4 regions of the Leclercia sp. genome follow, and region 2 is predicted to be linked to each of the others. Evidence: predicted binding sites of a transcription regulator. Region 2 holds the regulator's gene; each other region holds the start of a gene.
The links. The regulator CRP, encoded in region 2, controls carbon source genes, mostly activating them, when cyclic AMP is high. The targets are predictions, from matches to a motif close to ATGTGANNNNNNTCACAT.
Positions count from the first base shown of each region.

Region 1: drpB (cell division protein DrpB) is a predicted target of CRP. The motif match lies at 2,121-2,138, and genes of this name have one in related genera.
Region 3: aaeR (HTH-type transcriptional activator AaeR) is a predicted target of CRP. The motif match lies at 2,110-2,127, and genes of this name have one in related genera.
Region 4: V7Q49_RS00195 (YfcZ/YiiS family protein) is a predicted target of CRP. The motif match lies at 2,307-2,324, and genes of this name have one in related genera.

Region 1 covers NZ_DAIQCE010000001.1:393,158-397,371, forward strand. The annotation lists gene V7Q49_RS01690 (sensor histidine kinase) at 1-424, opposite strand, end outside; gene V7Q49_RS01695 (porin) at 557-1,630, opposite strand; gene drpB (cell division protein DrpB) at 2,283-2,555, shown strand; gene V7Q49_RS01705 (phosphohydrolase) at 2,597-3,292, shown strand; gene V7Q49_RS01710 (DNA cytosine methyltransferase) at 3,343-4,214, shown strand, end outside.
Region 2 covers NZ_DAIQCE010000005.1:48,978-53,191, forward strand. The annotation lists gene V7Q49_RS14470 (phosphoribulokinase) at 1-556, shown strand, start outside; gene V7Q49_RS14475 (OsmC family protein) at 620-1,024, opposite strand; gene crp (cAMP-activated global transcriptional regulator CRP) at 1,334-1,966, shown strand; gene V7Q49_RS14485 (YccS/YhfK family putative transporter) at 2,023-4,110, shown strand; gene argD (bifunctional acetylornithine/succinyldiaminopimelate transaminase) at 4,146-4,214, opposite strand, start outside.
Region 3 covers NZ_DAIQCE010000006.1:161,873-166,086, forward strand. The annotation lists gene aaeB (p-hydroxybenzoic acid efflux pump subunit AaeB) at 1-818, opposite strand, end outside; gene aaeA (p-hydroxybenzoic acid efflux pump subunit AaeA) at 824-1,756, opposite strand; gene aaeX (p-hydroxybenzoic acid efflux pump operon protein AaeX) at 1,764-1,967, opposite strand; gene aaeR (HTH-type transcriptional activator AaeR) at 2,145-3,068, shown strand; gene tldD (metalloprotease TldD) at 3,111-4,214, opposite strand, start outside.
Region 4 covers NZ_DAIQCE010000001.1:50,540-54,753, forward strand. The annotation lists gene mlaA (phospholipid-binding lipoprotein MlaA) at 1-663, shown strand, start outside; gene fadL (long-chain fatty acid transporter FadL) at 711-2,057, opposite strand; gene V7Q49_RS00195 (YfcZ/YiiS family protein) at 2,429-2,713, shown strand; gene fadI (acetyl-CoA C-acyltransferase FadI) at 2,870-4,180, shown strand; gene fadJ (fatty acid oxidation complex subunit alpha FadJ) at 4,180-4,214, shown strand, end outside.

The sequences.
Region 1 (4,214 bases), on a different contig from region 2:
GCACGCCGTGGTTAATGGCGACATTCTCTTTATCCTCCAGAGCAGGCCGGAGATCGTCACCAATAAAGGTTTTGCCGATCAGAGCGCTGTTGGGATGCGAATAGCGGATCCCGCGCATGTCTGTGACGACGGCAAACAGCAGTTTATTGCGCTGCATCACCGTCCAGGCGACAGGCTGGATGATATTGCTGTCCGGGGGCAAGGACAAGCCGCGGATTACTTCCGGACTGTCGGCCAGGGTTCTGGCGACCGCCAGGGCGGTATCGCGCACGCCATCGCGCGTGGCCCGGGTGATTTGCGCAAAATAGAGGACAAAAATCACCAGCAGGATCGCGCCCGTCACGCTGTAGACCATCAGCGTGACCAGGGTGTTCAGTTTCATTGGGCGCTTGTGCGTAGGCGGAAGAGGCGGCAGATCGCGCATTGAAACTCCAGGGCAGGCGGAAAAGCGGGCATTATCGCTGATGGCGCTAGTTTGTTAAAGCTATGTAAATCTGTGAGGGGCAGAAAACAAAAAGCCCGCGTATCAGCGGGCTTTGATTGGGAACCATGTCGTTTAGAACTGGTAAGTGATACCCAGCGCAAACTGGTCATCGGCATGGCCACCGGTTCTGGCCGCGTCGTCTTCATCCAGCAGGTTGAACTTGTACGCGGTATAGACGTTCATGTTCTTATTGAAGTAGTACCAGGTACCCAGTTCAATATAGTTCACGAGGTCAGCGTTAAAGCCGCGAACACCGCTGCGTTCACCCAGATCTTTGCCTGTGGAATAGACATAGCCCAGAGAAGGACGCAGGCCGAAATCAAACTGATACTGCACCACGGCTTCGACGTTCTGGGTTTTGTTGGCAAAACCGACGCTGTCAGCCCAGGTCATGTTGCGGGTTTCACCGTACATCACGGCGGCGTACAGGTTGTTGGCATCATATTTGGCCGCCAGCGACCAGACTTCAGCGGTATCGCCAAAACCGTCAGCAGACTGCTTGTTGGTGCGATCGGACTTGCCGTACACGCCCACGAAGCCGAAGCCATCGAAGTTGTAGTTCAGGGAGGTGCTGTAACCGTCGCCGTTAGCTTTCTTCTCCTGACGATCGTTATTTTTGCCCTGGTACTGCACGGCAAAGTTCAGACCTTCAACCGCGCCGAAGAAATCGGTGTTGCGATAGGTCGCCACGCCAGTGGTTCGGCCAGTCATAAAGTTATCGGTGTGAACCCAGGAGTCGCCACCCCATTCCACCAGCATATCGGTATAAGCGCCGGCGTCGTATGCCACGCCGTAGTTACGGCCATAGTCAAACGAACCGTAGTCGCCAAATTTAAGGCCCGCGAAAGCCAGACGGCTGCTCTCATCCTGCTCGCCTTCCGGGGTGCTGGCGGTCATGTTGTACTCAAACTGACCGAAACCGATCAGCTCGTTGCTGATTTGGGTTTCGCCTTTAATACCGAAACGGGCATAGGAGGTATCAGCGTTTTCACTGTTGCTATCATCAGTCTTGTCCCAGATGCGCTCGCCGACCATTTTTCCGTACAGATCGAACTTATTGCCGTCCTTGTTGTAGATTTCAGCCGCATTTACCGCGCCAGCGCTCAACAAAACAGGGACGAGAACTGCCAGAACTTTTCTTTTCATTATATATTCCCTTCAATGTATTTTCTTAATGAATATACGCAACCCTCTCCGGGTTACGGGGTCAATACTATTTCAGGGTGGGTTTTTACCCTTTAACAATAAATGTAACTAAATCATTTAGATTATTTCAAAATATTAATAATGGTGTCACCATATGTAATAATTATGATTATAACAATAGTATTTACATTATTTATTGATATGTATTTCATGGGCTTATGGGTGAGTGTGGATTTATTGAAAAAATGAGGGTAGAGCAGTCAGCGGATCGGCCAGTAAAAAAAGCCCGATAAGAATATCGGGCTAAAAATTAGGGGGTAATTTAAACGTTTTTAATAGTGAGGCGATAAAAAAGCACATAACCCCGACATCATTGCACAGTTGATCAATTTAGAAAATATTTTCCGTAAATAATAATATTGAAAAAGCTTTGCCCGCTTTCTCTTGATGATGGTTATTTCCCGCCTGAATAAATACGCTTAAATAATAAATGTGCTCAATATAAAATTGCGGAAGATCAATGTTGCGCCTATGGGCAGCGAAAAATTAGCACCAGAAGAGTGCGTTTAATTGAAAAATGTGATTTATTTCACGGTTTAGATTGGCGATGTGAATGTGGTAGCTATACTGCCGTGAACAAGGAAAGGACAACATGGAACAAAAACACGATCGCAGCCTGGGGGGCAAGCTGGCCCTGTGGGTGTTTTACGCCTTTTGCGGCTATTTTATCTGGGCGATGGCGCGCTATCTATGGATCGTCAGTAAAGTCAGTTCGGTACCGGGGCCGTTGATCGAGGGCGATCTCGGCTCAACGTCCGGCAAATGGCTGAGTGCTTTGTGCGGCTTTCTGCTGTTAGGCGCGGTGGGGACAATCCTCGGCGCCATTGCCTGGTACACCCGGCCACGTGATGTGCCAGAAGAGTAAATAGTTGCTATTGTACGGTTTTTCACTTCAGGGAAAGCGCTATGGAACTCGTGCAATGGCAGCAACGTTTTGAAGGCTGGCTGAAGGCGCATCATGCCACCGATGATACCGCCCACGATCTCTCCCATTTCCGTCGGGTCTGGAACACCTCACAGCGGCTGATGAAGGACCAGCAGGTCGATGCGCTGGTCATTCTGACGGCCTGTTATTTTCACGATATCGTCAGCCTGCCTAAAAATCATCCGCAGCGGGGCCGCTCGTCGCAGCTGGCTGCCGAAAGAACGACGGCCATCCTGCGCGAGGACTTTAGTGATTTCCCTGCCCAGCATTATGCCGCCATCGAGCATGCCATCGAGGCGCACAGCTTCAGCGCGGGCATTACGCCGATTACCGCAGAAGCGAAAATTGTGCAGGATGCCGACCGGCTGGAGGCCCTCGGCGCGATTGGCCTGGCGCGCGTCTTTGCCGTGTCCGGCGCGCTGGGGGTGCCACTCTTCGACCCGGAAGATCCCTTTGCCGATGCGCGTGAGCTGAACGACCGGGCGTTTGCGCTGGACCATTTCCAGACCAAACTGCTCCGCCTGCCAGAGACGATGCAGACCGCCGCCGGTCGGCAGCTTGCGCGACAGAGTGCCGATGTGCTGATCCAGTTTATGGCCCGGCTCAGTGCCGAGCTACGCGGCGATTACGACGGCATCGATGCCGCGGTGTTGCAGCGTTTCCGCGACAGTCTGTAATGCCTTTCTGTGTTACTCTCTCATCAGTCCCTTTTGGTCCGGTTAAATCTATGCAGGAAAATGTATCAGTGATGGAGTCCGCGCGTGTGCTGGCTGAGAAATCAACGGCGTCGGTCCAGGCGTTATTGTGCCAGCTGCTGGAAATTTACGATGCCAGAACGCTGGCTCATCTTCTGAATGCTCAGGGCGACAGCCACTGGAGCCCGGCGATCCTCAAGCGACTGGTGACCAGCGAGCGGGCAGGCCGCCGCCTCAGCGACGGTGAATATAGCGTGCTGCAAAACCTGCTCCCGCGCCCCCCGGCCTGTCATCCTCACTATGCCTTCCGGTTTGTCGATCTGTTTGCCGGCATTGGCGGCATCCGCCATGGTTTTGAGGCGATTGGCGGCCAGTGCGTGTTTACCAGCGAGTGGAACAAACACGCGGTGCGGACCTACAAGGCCAACTGGTACTGCGATCCGGATGCGCATCAGTTCAATGATGACATCCGCGAAGTGACACTCAGCCACCAGAGCGGCATTACGGATGACGAGGCGGCGGAGCACATCCGCAACGCCATTCCGGCGCATGACGTGCTGCTCGCCGGCTTCCCCTGTCAGCCGTTTTCGCTGGCCGGGGTATCCAAGAAGAACGCCCTGGGCCGCGCGCACGGTTTTGCCTGCGACACCCAGGGAACGTTATTCTTCGACGTGGCGCGTATCATTGACGCCCGCCGCCCGGCGATCTTCGTGCTGGAAAACGTCAAGAATCTGAAGAGCCACGACGGGGGCAAAACGTTCCGCATCATCATGCAGACCCTCGACGATCTGGGGTATGACGTGGCGGATGCCGCGGAGAGCGGGCCTGACGATCCTAAGATCGTCGATGGCAAACATTTCCTGCCCCAGCATCGCGAGCGCATTGTGCTGGTGGGCTTTCGTCG
Region 2 (4,214 bases):
ACCCTGGAACCAGGTGCCGGGCACCTTCACTCCCTGGCAGCCGCTGCCGGAGCCTACCGACGTGCTGTTTTATGAAGGCCTGCATGGTGGCGTAGTCACGCCGCAACACGACGTGGCGCGCCATGTCGATCTGCTGGTGGGCGTGGTACCGATTGTGAACCTGGAGTGGATCCAGAAGCTGACGCGGGATACCAGCGAACGCGGCCACTCCCGCGAGGCGGTGATGGACTCCGTGGTGCGCTCGATGGAGGATTACATTAACTTCCTGACGCCGCAGTTTTCCCGCACCCATATCAACTTCCAGCGCGTCCCGACCGTGGATACCTCAAATCCCTTTGCCGCTAAAGGCATTCCGTCGCTCGACGAGAGCTTTGTGGTGATCCATTTCCGCAATCTGGACAATATCGATTACCCCTGGCTGCTGGCGATGCTGCAGGGTTCGTTTATTTCGCACATCAATACACTGGTGGTCCCGGGCGGGAAGATGGGGCTGGCGATGGAGTTAATCATGACGCCGCTGGTGCAGCGGTTGATGGAAGGCAAGAAGATCGATTGAGGTTTAGTTGCCTGTGGGAGAGGGCCGGGGTGAGGGCATCAGACCGCATGATGCCCCACAACATTACGCCTCGATCACTTCATACGAATGGGTAATCTTGACTGCTTTCTCCAGCATCAGCGCCACGGAGCAGTACTTCTCTGCTGAGAGGTCCACCGCGCGGGAGACCGCCGCGTCTTTCAGCTCTTTGCCGGTCACCACGAAGTGAAGGTTGATATGGGTGAACAGGCGCGGCGCCTCTTCACGACGCTCTGAGGTCAGTTTGACTTCGCAGTCGGTCACATCGTGACGCCCTTTTTGCAGGATAGACACCACGTCGATTGCGCTGCATCCGCCAGCCGCCATCAGGACAACTTCCATCGGGCTTGGCGCTTTGTCACCGGAGTTGCCATCCATCAAAATCTGGTGCCCGGAAGCCGACTCACCGAGGAACGTTAACCCTTCAACCCATTTCACACGTGCTTGCATTTTTATTAACTCCAGGATTGCATTTTTCCTGACAGATTACGCGCCAGCAACAATTCTGACAACGGAAGTCGACCTGCATCAAGCTGAAGCGAGACACCAGGAGACAGGCGGCAAAAGCTATGCTAAAACAGTCGAGATGCTACAGTAATACATTGACGTTGCACATGTATGCAGAGGACATCACACATTACAGGCTGCTAATTATTGTGACAGCCCGTCCCCAGGCAGGGGAAAGAATTCGATTGCAACCCCAGAGTACAGGTACACAGCCAGACTCTGGAGACAGCTTATAACAGAGGATAACAGCGCATGGTGCTTGGCAAACCGCAAACAGACCCGACTCTCGAATGGTTCTTGTCTCATTGCCATATTCATAAGTACCCATCGAAGAGCACGCTGATTCACCAGGGTGAAAAAGCGGAAACGTTGTATTACATCGTCAAAGGCTCAGTGGCAGTGCTGATCAAAGATGAAGAAGGCAAAGAGATGATCCTCTCTTACCTGAATCAGGGAGACTTTATCGGCGAACTGGGCCTGTTTGAAGAAGGTCAGGAGCGTAGCGCCTGGGTGCGTGCAAAAACGGCCTGTGAAGTGGCTGAGATCTCTTATAAGAAATTCCGCCAGCTGATTCAGGTGAACCCGGATATCCTGATGCGCCTCTCTTCGCAGATGGCTCGCCGTCTGCAGGTCACGTCCGAGAAGGTAGGTAACCTCGCCTTCCTCGACGTAACCGGCCGCATCGCCCAAACCTTACTGAACCTGGCGAAACAGCCAGACGCCATGACCCACCCGGACGGTATGCAAATTAAAATTACCCGTCAGGAAATTGGTCAGATCGTCGGATGTTCTCGTGAGACAGTGGGTCGTATCCTGAAAATGCTGGAAGATCAAAACCTGATTTCTGCCCATGGTAAAACCATCGTGGTTTACGGAACACGTTAATTCCGCTAAAACGGCGTGGCATCACACGATGACACGCCGTTTTTGTCTCTATCCCCATGTGGCGCAGGCTCATCTATCACCCGGAAGTTAACTACGCACTGCGGCAAACCCTGGTGTTGTGTCTCCCCGTGGCTGTGGGTTTGATCCTCGGACATCTGCAACAAGGCCTCCTCTTCTCCCTCGTTCCTGCCTGCTGCAATATTGCCGGTCTGGATACACCGCATAAACGCTTTTTTAAACGCCTGACGATTGGCGGGTGCCTGTTCGCCGGCTGTAGCCTGGCCGTACAGCTGCTGCTGGCCCGGGATATTCCGCTGCCGCTCATTCTGACCGCGCTGGCGATGACGCTGGGGGTCACGGCTGAGATCAGCGCCCTGCATGCCCGACTGCTGCCCGCCTCGCTGATTGCAGCCATCTTTACCCTGAGTCTGGCGGGGAACATGCCGGTCTGGGAGCCGCTGCTCCTCTATACGCTGGGCACCCTCTGGTACGGGCTGTTTAACTGGTTCTGGTTCTGGATGTGGCGCGAACAGCCGCTGCGCGAATCGCTGAGCGTGCTCTATCAACAGCTGGCAGATTATTGCGAAGCGAAATACACCCTGCTGACGCAGCACACCGATCCTGAAAAATCGCTGCCGCCGCTGCTGGCCCGTCAGCAGAAGGTAGTGGATCTGATCGGCCTCTGTTATCAGCAGCTGCATATGCTGGCGGCCAACAGAAATCATGAATACAAACGCCTGCTGCGTACCTTCCAGGTGGGGCTGGATTTGCAGGAGCACATCTCCGTCAGCCTGCATCACCCGAAGGAGGTGCAAAAGCTGGTGGAGCGCAGCCACGCCGAAGCGGTGATCCGCTGGAACGCGCAGACCGTGGCGGCCCGTCTGCGGGTGTTGGCTGACGACATTCTCTATCATCGCTACCCCACCCGTTTCACCATGGACAAGCAGCTCGGCGCGCTGGAGAAAATCGCCCGCCAGCACCCGGAAAACCCGGTGGGTCAGTTCTGCGCCTGGCACTTCAGCCGTATTGCCCGGGTGCTGCGCACGCAGCGTCCGCTCTACCCGCGCGACCTGATGGCAGATAAGCAGAAACGCCTGCCGCTGATCCCCGCCCTGCGAAGCTACCTGTCGCTGAAGTCTGCCGCCCTGCGTAACGCGGCGCGCATCAGCGTGATGCTGAGTATCGCCAGCCTGATGGGGGTGGCGCTGCACCTGCCGAAACCCTACTGGATCTTAATGACCGTGCTGCTGGTGACGCAAAACGGCTACAGCGCGACGCGGGTGCGTATTCTCCACCGGGCGGCCGGCACCCTGGCGGGGCTGGTTATCGCCGGCGTCACCCTGCACTTCCACGTTCCGGAAGGTTACACCCTGGCCGGAATGCTGGTGGTGACCCTGGGGAGCTACCTGATCATTCGCAAAAGCTACGGCTGGGCGACGGTGGGCTTTACGGTCACGGCGGTATATACCCTGCAGCTGCTGACCCTGAACGGTGAGCAGTTTATTATCGCCCGCCTGGCCGATACCCTGATTGGCTGCCTGATTGCCTTCGGGGGGATGGTCTGGCTGTGGCCGCAGTGGCAGAGCGGGCTGTTGCGCCAGAATGCCCACGACGCGCTGGAGGCCGACCAGGAGGCCATTCGCCTGATCCTCAGCGACGATCCGCAGCCGACGCCGCTGGCCTGGCAGCGCATGAAGGTCAACCAGGCGCACAACGCCCTGTTCAACTCCCTCAACCAGGCGATGCAGGAGCCGGGCTTTAATTCGGCCTATCTCGCGGATATGAAGCTGTGGGTGACGCACAGCCAGTTTATCGTCGAGCATATCAACGCGATGACGACCCTGGCCCGGGAACATACGATGCTGACGCCAGACCTGGCGCAGCGCTATCTGCAGTCGTGTGAAATTGCGCTGCAACGCTGTCAGCAGCGTCTGGAGTATGACGCGCCGGGCGAGAGCGGGGACAGCAATATTCTGGAAGCGCCAGAGACCCTGACGCAGGGCCCCATGAGCACGCTGGAGCAGCATCTGCAGCGCGTCCTGGGGCATCTGAACACCATGCACACCATCTCGTCAGTGGCATGGCGTCAGCGTCCGCATCATGGGATCTGGTTGATCCGACGTTTGAAACGGACATCCTATTAAGCTTTTTTGCCCGGCGGCGCTACGCTTGCACGGGCCTACGCCTGAACCACGCGCTTAACCGCCTGCGCAAAGCGGTTCATCCCTTCGTCGATATCCTCGCTCTC
Region 3 (4,214 bases), on a different contig from region 2:
TGCTCCCGGAAGGTCTCGGTGATCGCCTCCGGGCGGGTGTTCTGGATCAGATAGGTTTCGCAGGCCTGGGTGATCAGGGTTAAGGAGACGGTATTGAGCGCCTTCAGGCGGCGGTTGGCCCGCGACCAGCGCGACGACTCCATATTGAGGTTGCTGCGCATCCCTTCCAGGGCGGTGGTACGACGCACCAGCGCGCTCCAGGCGTTATCGACCTCTTCACTGTCGCCATGCTTGATGCACAGCTGCATCAGCTGATACTGGGCGACGATCAGCGCATCCAGCTCGCGATCCACCTCCTGCTTAATAGAGCGGGGGGAGAAGAGCAGATCCGCCACGATCGCACAGACAATCCCCATCACGATCTCGCTGCAGCGCTCCACGGCAAACTGCGGCGCCAGCAGCGGGTTGGTCTGAATGGTGATGATAATGATCAGCGCGGTGTAGCCGGAAAGGCCCCAGGCGTAGGAGTTTTCCACCCGCACCAGAGAAGAGATCCAGGTGCAAAAACCGGCCCAGATACAGCACACCATCAGCATCAGCAGCGGAGTGCGGATCATCAGGATCACGATGGTCAGCGCGGCGATACAGCCGATAAAGGTGCCGACAATACGCAGCATCCCGCGATAGCGTATTGCCCCGGAGTAAGGTTCCCCGCCCGCCGCAAACGCCGGGCCTGCGGCGACAATCGCCGCGGTCAGCACCGCCCAGCGGGGGGTTTCCAGCTGAAAGTGAAAGCCAACGAACAGCGCCAGCACGATGGCGAAGGCCAGCTTAATCGCAAAGCGCAGGTGCTGGTTGGCGATGGAGAAGATGCCCATGGCGATTAACCAAACTCGCGCAGACGGTGGGCAATTTTACGGAACAGCGAATCATGGCTGGCGTCCCGATCTTTCTCGCCGGTGATCACTACGGTGGCGGTGGTGCCTGCTGGCCACAGGTTGCCCTGCTGTTCATCCAGACGTATACGCACCGGCACGCGCTGCGCCAGACGTACCCACTCCAGATTGGAATCCACGGTCGCCATCCCTTTGCTGTCGCGGGTGGCGCTGGAGTTGGTCACCCCTGCCGCTACGCTGTCCACCGTCCCTTTCAGAACACGATTGCTGCCCAGCGGGGTGATCTCCGCCCGATAGCCCGGACGGACGCTCTCCAGCTTGGTCTCTTCCATATAGGCCAGCACATAGAAGGAGTGCTGTTTGACCAGCGCCACGGCGGTAGAGCCGCGGGTAATAAATTCGCCGGTGTAGACGTTGAGGTTGGTCACCCAGCCGTCGGACGGGGCGCGGATCACTGTACGCTCAAGATCGAGCTTCGCCAGATCGCGGGTGGCCTCGGCCTTCGCCAGCTGATGCAGCACGGTTTGCAGCACGTTATTGGACTGGTCGATCTCCTCACGGGACATCGCCTGCACCCCCAGCTGATTACGGCGCCCCGCCTCGCGGCGTTTTTCCGCAGCCAGCGCCTGGTAATAGGCGACATCGGCTTCCGCTTGTTCCAGCGCTTTCTGGTAGCGCGGCTGGTCAACGGTGAACAGCACCTGATCCTTTTTCACCAGCTGGTTATCATGCACATTGACGGCCGTGATCAGCCCCGCCACGTCCGGGGCAATGGCGACAATGTCGGCACTAAAGCGCGCATCGCGCGTCCAGGGCGACTCGGTGTAGTAAACCCACGCGCGAAAAATAGCGATGAACGCGAGGATAACCAGCGCCACGGTAATGGCGGTACGGGAGATTTTTCTTGTTAGCGTTTTCACATCTACCTCAAACAAACAGGCGCGATACCAGATAGAACAGGCAGCAATACAGCGCGGAATTGAACAATGCAGGGTGCCAGACGAAATCATAGATCCCGGTAGGAGCCAGCACCTTTCGCACCAGCCAAAAAATCGCCAGTGATAAAAGCAGTTCGAAGAATATCGGTGGGAACGACAATCCGAACACCACGATAACGGGAAACAGACTCATGTTGACCTTGATTAGAGCGAGCAGGCGAAAGAATTATTCAGCATACGGCACCGCAGAAGGGGCAAGAAAAGCCGGGCGAGAGTGGCGTAGCTATAATGTATTAATAATATATTAGCGTAACTGTTATGCTGTTATCTATCATATGTGATCTAAATCACTTTTAAGCCAGAGTGAATAATGGAACGTCTAAAACGGATGTCAGTTTTTGCCAAAGTCGTCGAGCTGGGCTCCTTCACCGCCGCGGCCAGGCAACTGCAGATGAGCGTCTCGTCAATCAGTCAGACCGTCGCCAAACTGGAAGATGACCTCCAGGTGAAGCTGCTCAACCGCAGCACCCGCAGCCTCGGCCTGACCGAAGCCGGTAAAATCTATTATCAGGGCTGTCGGCGGATGTTGTATGAGGCCCAGTCGGTGCATGAGCAACTCTACGCCTTCAACAACACCCCCATCGGCACCCTGCGCATCGGCTGCTCTTCAACTATGGCACAAAATGTCCTGGCTGAAATGACCGCCGAGATGTTGCAGGAGTATCCAGGGCTGACGGTCAACCTGGTCACGGGTATTCCTGCCCCGGATCTGATTGCTGATGGGCTGGATGTGGTGATCCGCGTCGGGGCGTTGCAGGACTCCAGCCTCTTCTCCCGCCGTCTGGGCAGTATGCCGATGGTGGTATGCGCCGCGAAAAAGTACCTCGCCAGAGCGGGGATCCCGGAGAAACCGGCGGATCTCAGCAATCACGCCTGGCTGGAGTACAGCGTGCGCCCGGATAACGAATTTGAACTGGTCGCGCCGGAAGGGCTGTCGACAAAACTGCTGCCGCAGGGGCGCTTTGTCACCAACGATCCGATGACCATTTCCCGCTGGCTGGTGGCCGGGGCTGGGATCGCCTACGTCCCGCTGATGTGGGTGATCAACGAGATCAACAGCGGCGAGCTGGAGATCCTCTTCCCGCGCTATCAGTCGGATCCGCGCCCGGTGTATGCGGTCTATACCGAAAAGGACAAACTGCCGCTGAAGGTGCAGGTGTGCATTAACTATCTGACGGACTATTTCGTGCAGGTGGCGGCGCTGTTTCAGGAGATGCGGGGAAGGAAGGAGTGATGACAGTCCCCTCTCCCTTTCAGGGAGAGGGTTAGGGTAAAACTAAGCGGTACCGCCGACGGTCAGGTTATCCACCTTCAGGGTCGGCTGACCGACGCCTACCGGCAGGCTCTGGCCCTCTTTGCCACAGACACCGACGCCGTTATCCAGCTTCAGATCGTTACCGACCATCGAGATCTGCTGCATCGCTTCGATGCCGGAACCAATCAGGGTTGCCCCTTTCACCGCTTTGGTCACTTTGCCCTTCTCGATCAGATAGGCTTCTGAGGTCGAGAAGACAAATTTGCCGGAGGTGATATCCACCTGGCCGCCGCCGAAGTTTGGCGCATAGATGCCATACTCCACCGACTCGATGATCTCCTGCGGCGTGGACTTGCCCGCCAGCATATAGGTGTTGGTCATACGTGGCATTGGCAGGTGCGCATAGGATTCACGACGGCCGTTGCCGGTTGGTGCCACACCCATCAGGCGCGCATTCAGTTTGTCCTGCATGTAGCCTTTCAGGATCCCGTTCTCGATCAGCACGTTGTACTGACCCGGCGTCCCTTCGTCGTCGATGGAGACAGAACCACGGCGATCGGTCATGGTGCCGTCATCCACTACGGTGCACAGCTCAGAGGCCACCAGCTCGCCCATATGGCCGCTGAAGACCGAGGTGCCGCGACGGTTGAAGTCGCCTTCCAGACCGTGACCTACTGCTTCGTGCAGCAGCACGCCAGGCCAGCCCGCGCCAAGTACCACCGGCAGGGTGCCCGCAGGTGCCGCGACGGCAGAGAGATTGACCATTGCCATCCGCACCGCCTCTTTCGCCCAGGCGTCGGCACGCACTTCGCCGTCTACCGGGTTCAGGAACCATTCATAACCAAAACGACCGCCGCCGCCGCTGGAGCCGCGCTCGCGTTTGCCGTCCTCTTCTACCAGCACGCTGACGGAGAGACGGACCAGCGGACGCACGTCGGCGGCCAGGGTGCCGTCGGTCGCCGCCACCAGAATCAGCTCATACACACCGCTCAGGCTGGCCGACACTTCCTGCACGCGCTTGTCTTCCGCACGGGCGACTTTGTCCACCCGACGCAGGATGTCCAGCTTCTCTTCCCGGCTCATGCTTTGCAGCGGATCGACGCTGGTGTAGAGCGCAGAGTGCTG
Region 4 (4,214 bases), on a different contig from region 2:
CTGGAAGGATTCAACCGCACCATGTATAGCTTCAACTACAACGTGCTGGATCCGTATGTATTGCGTCCGGTTGCGGTGGCGTGGCGTGATTATGTTCCACAACCGGCCCGTAATGGGCTGAGCAACTTCACCAGCAACCTTGAAGAGCCTGCGGTGATGGCGAACTTCTTCCTGCAGGGCGATCCCTACCAGGGGATGGTCCACTTTACCCGTTTCTTCCTGAACACCCTGTTAGGGATGGGCGGCTTCATTGACGTTGCCGGGATGGCGAATCCGAAGCTGCAACGCGAGCAGCCACACCGTTTCGGTAGCACCCTGGGTCATTATAATGTGGGTTACGGCCCGTATATGCAGTTGCCGTTCTATGGCAGCTTCACGTTGCGTGACGATGGCGGTGATATGGTCGATACCCTCTATCCGGTACTGTCCTGGCTGACCTGGCCGCTGTCGGTGGGTAAATGGACGGTAGAAGGGATTGAGACACGTGCCCAACTGCTGGATTCAGACGGTCTGCTGCGTCAGTCCTCCGATCCGTACATCATGGTGCGTGAAGCCTACTTCCAGAACCATGACTTTATTGCGAACGGCGGCAAGCTGAAACCGGAAGATAACCCGAACGCGAAAGCGATCGAGAATGAACTCTCCGAGATTGATGCGGAATAAAAAAGAAAAGGTGAGCGCGATGCTCACCTTTTTTTATCGCTACGTAATTAGAACGCGTAGTTAAAGTTGGTCCCGAACAGCCACGCCTTGCCTTCAGAAGTGAAGTTATACGCAGCCGCGCCTTCACCCTCGGTGAAGCTGACTTTCTGACCATGCATATAAGATGCGCCAACGTCGATAGAGGCATCATCGTTAAAGGCGTAGGTCATACCGGCGCTCAGCCACAGACGGTCCTGATCCGGGATGGAAATGGAACGCTTGTCGGCCGGAACCGGGCTGTCATCAAAGGCGATACCGGTGCGGAAGGTCCAGTTCTTGTCGTAGTAGTAGGTGGTACCCAGCGCGATACGGTACGCATCCTTAAAGCTTTCGTCTTTATAGAACAGGGTTTGACCGTTGTTGCCGGTGGCCTTCAGCTCCTGGAACTGGCTCCAGCTGGTGTAGGTCAGGCTGTAGTGGACAGCCCACTGCGGTGCCACGAGGTTATACCCGGAGACTTCCCACATTTCTGGCAGATGCAGCGACAGAGAACCGCTCTCGGTGCGGCCACCGGTACCTGCCGGAAGACCGGCCATCCCCATATTCCCCAGGATGGTGCTCAGGGCCGGGTTGATGGAGCTCTTATAGTCGCCGTCGAAGTCGATTTTCACTTCTGAACGGTAGGTCAGACCCCAGCGGTTGTTTTTATCCAGCTCATACAGGATACCGGCGTTCCAGCCGAAGCCCCATTCGTCACCCTTCAGGTGCGCAATCTGATCGTCAGGCTCGTTGATCCCACTCAGGTAGGACGGCGGTACACGGCCGGTGAGCTGACGCGTCAGCAGTGGACCCAGCGAACCCGCATAACGCTCAATTTTGGCTTTGGCGTAAACGGCATCAAAGCCCAGGCCAAAGCTCCAGTTGCTGTCCAGACGATAGGCACCGCTCAGGTTCAGGTTGACGGTTTCCAGATCGGTTTTACCACCGTAGATACCCGCCGCGTAGCTATTGTTAAATTCGGTTGCCAGACCGTAGTTGGAGGTGACAGACGCACCCCAACCAAACTGATCGTTGATTGGCATAACAAAGTGCATGTTCGGCACCCACGCAGTCGGGGCGATATTGTCCTGGTTTGCACTCTGTCCTGTTAAGGCGGAGTTACCCGTGACGTTGACATCGGGATCGATATAAACGGCACCGATAGAGAAGGTTGGGCGATCAAACATGGTGATCAGCGCCGGGTTACGGCTCGCGTTCCCTGCGTCATCAGCGATAGCACCTTCCCCGGAATAGGCGCGGCCCAGGCCTGAGGAAGAGAACTCATTTAGCTGAAAGCCCGCTGACCATGCGGAGGTGGAGACGATTGCCACTGCGATTGCGAGCGCAGTTTTTTTGAACAGGGTTTTCTGGCTCATGACCATAACCTCATTGAGTTATTTTTATTCAATATTTGTTACATACCGTAACAGGAGCGCGAAGTGTAGGGTCTGTGGTAACACTTAGAAATCAGACCAGTGGCGAGAGTATAGGTCTGACCAGATGGAATGTTGCAAGTCTGTTTATTAATTTTTACTGAGATGTTTTACGAAACGGGATCTGGTTGGCAAAATTGTGACCAGTTCGCTTACGCCGAACGGGTGATTTTTGTTTTAGATCATTTTTACGTGTGATATTGCTCACTTACCGCCTTTTACGCCATTAACGACTGGAGCCGCTTCCAGGCGGGGCGTAAAATATCAGCATCGTGTCTATTTCGCGCCGTGCGCGACTACAGAGGAAATCTACTATGAGTAAATGCAGTGCTGATGAAACCCCGGTTTGCTGCTGTATGGATGTGGGCACCATCGTGGATAACACGGATTGCACCGCCTCTTACAGCCGTGAGTTCGCCAGCCGTGCCGAAGCAGAAGAGACGCTGGCCGCACTGACCGCCAAAGCCCGCGGCGTTGAGTCTGAACCGTGCGACATTACCTCCACCTTCACCGAGGTGGACGGCGGGGTGCGCCTGGACATCGATTTCGTGTTCAGCTGCGAAGCTGAGTCCCTGATTTTCCAGCTCGGTCTGCGTTAAGTTCCCTTCAACGCCTCCATTCATGGGGGCGTTTCGTTTGTGCTCTGTGGCTTCGCTCGCAATTTTTCTTCTCCCCGATTGGCTAATGTAAAAATTTGGTTAAGACTGTTATCAGGTCAGACCACTTTGCGTATTTGTTATTCACAGGGGAGCGTTATGAGTCAGGCATTACCGCTAATCACCCGTCAGGGTGATCGCATTGCCATTGTCAGTGGATTACGTACGCCATTTGCCCGTCAGGCGACGGCTTTTCATGGCATACCTGCAGTCGATCTGGGAAAAATGGTGGTGGGGGAGTTGCTGGCTCGCAGCGAAATACCTCCTGAGGTGATTGAACAGCTGGTCTTCGGCCAGGTGGTGCAAATGCCTGAAGCGCCCAATATCGCCCGTGAAATCGTGCTGGGCACTGGCATGAACGTCCACACCGACGCCTACAGCGTCAGCCGCGCCTGCGCCACCAGCTTTCAGGCGGTGGCCAACGTTGCGGAAAGCCTAATCGCGGGCACCATTCGCGCCGGGATCGCCGGGGGGGCCGACTCCTCGTCTGTCCTGCCGATCGGCGTCAGCAAAAAGCTCGCCCGCGTGCTGGTGGACGTTAACAAAGCCCGCACCACCGGACAGCGCCTGGCGCTCTTCTCACGCCTGCGTTTGCGCGATCTCCTTCCCGTCCCGCCTGCGGTCGCAGAATATTCCACCGGCCTGCGGATGGGCGATACCGCCGAACAGATGGCGAAGACCTACGGCATCACCCGCGAACAGCAGGATGCGCTCGCGCACCGCTCGCATCAGCGCGCCGCTCAGGCCTGGGCCGAGGGCAAGCTGGCGCAAGAGGTAATGACCGCCTACACCCCGCCGTACCGCGAGCCGCTAAGCGAAGACAACAATATCCGCGGCACCTCGACGCTGGCGGATTACGCGAAACTGCGTCCGGCATTCGACCGTAAGCACGGCACCGTAACGGCTGCCAACAGCACGCCGTTAACAGATGGCGCGGCGGCGGTGATCCTGATGACCGAATCCCGTGCCAGAGAGCTGGGTCTGATTCCGCTCGGCTATCTGCGCAGCTATGCCTTTACCGCTATTGATGTCTGGCAGGACATGCTGCTGGGGCCGGCCTGGTCCACGCCGCTGGCGCTGGAGCGTGCCGGGCTGACGATGAACGATCTGACGCTGATCGACATGCATGAAGCCTTTGCCGCCCAGACCCTGGCCAACCTGCAGCTGCTGGCAAGCGATCGTTTTGCCCGCGATGTGTTAGGCCGCGCCCACGCCACGGGCGAGGTGGATGAAAGTAAATTTAACGTGCTGGGGGGCTCCATTGCCTACGGTCACCCCTTTGCGGCGACCGGGGCGAGGATGATCACCCAGACGCTGCATGAGTTGCGCCGTCGCGGCGGCGGATTTGGCCTGGTCACCGCCTGCGCGGCGGGTGGCCTGGGTGCCGCAATGGTTCTGGAGGCAGAATAATGGAGATGACAACGGCGTTTACCCTCAGTGTGCG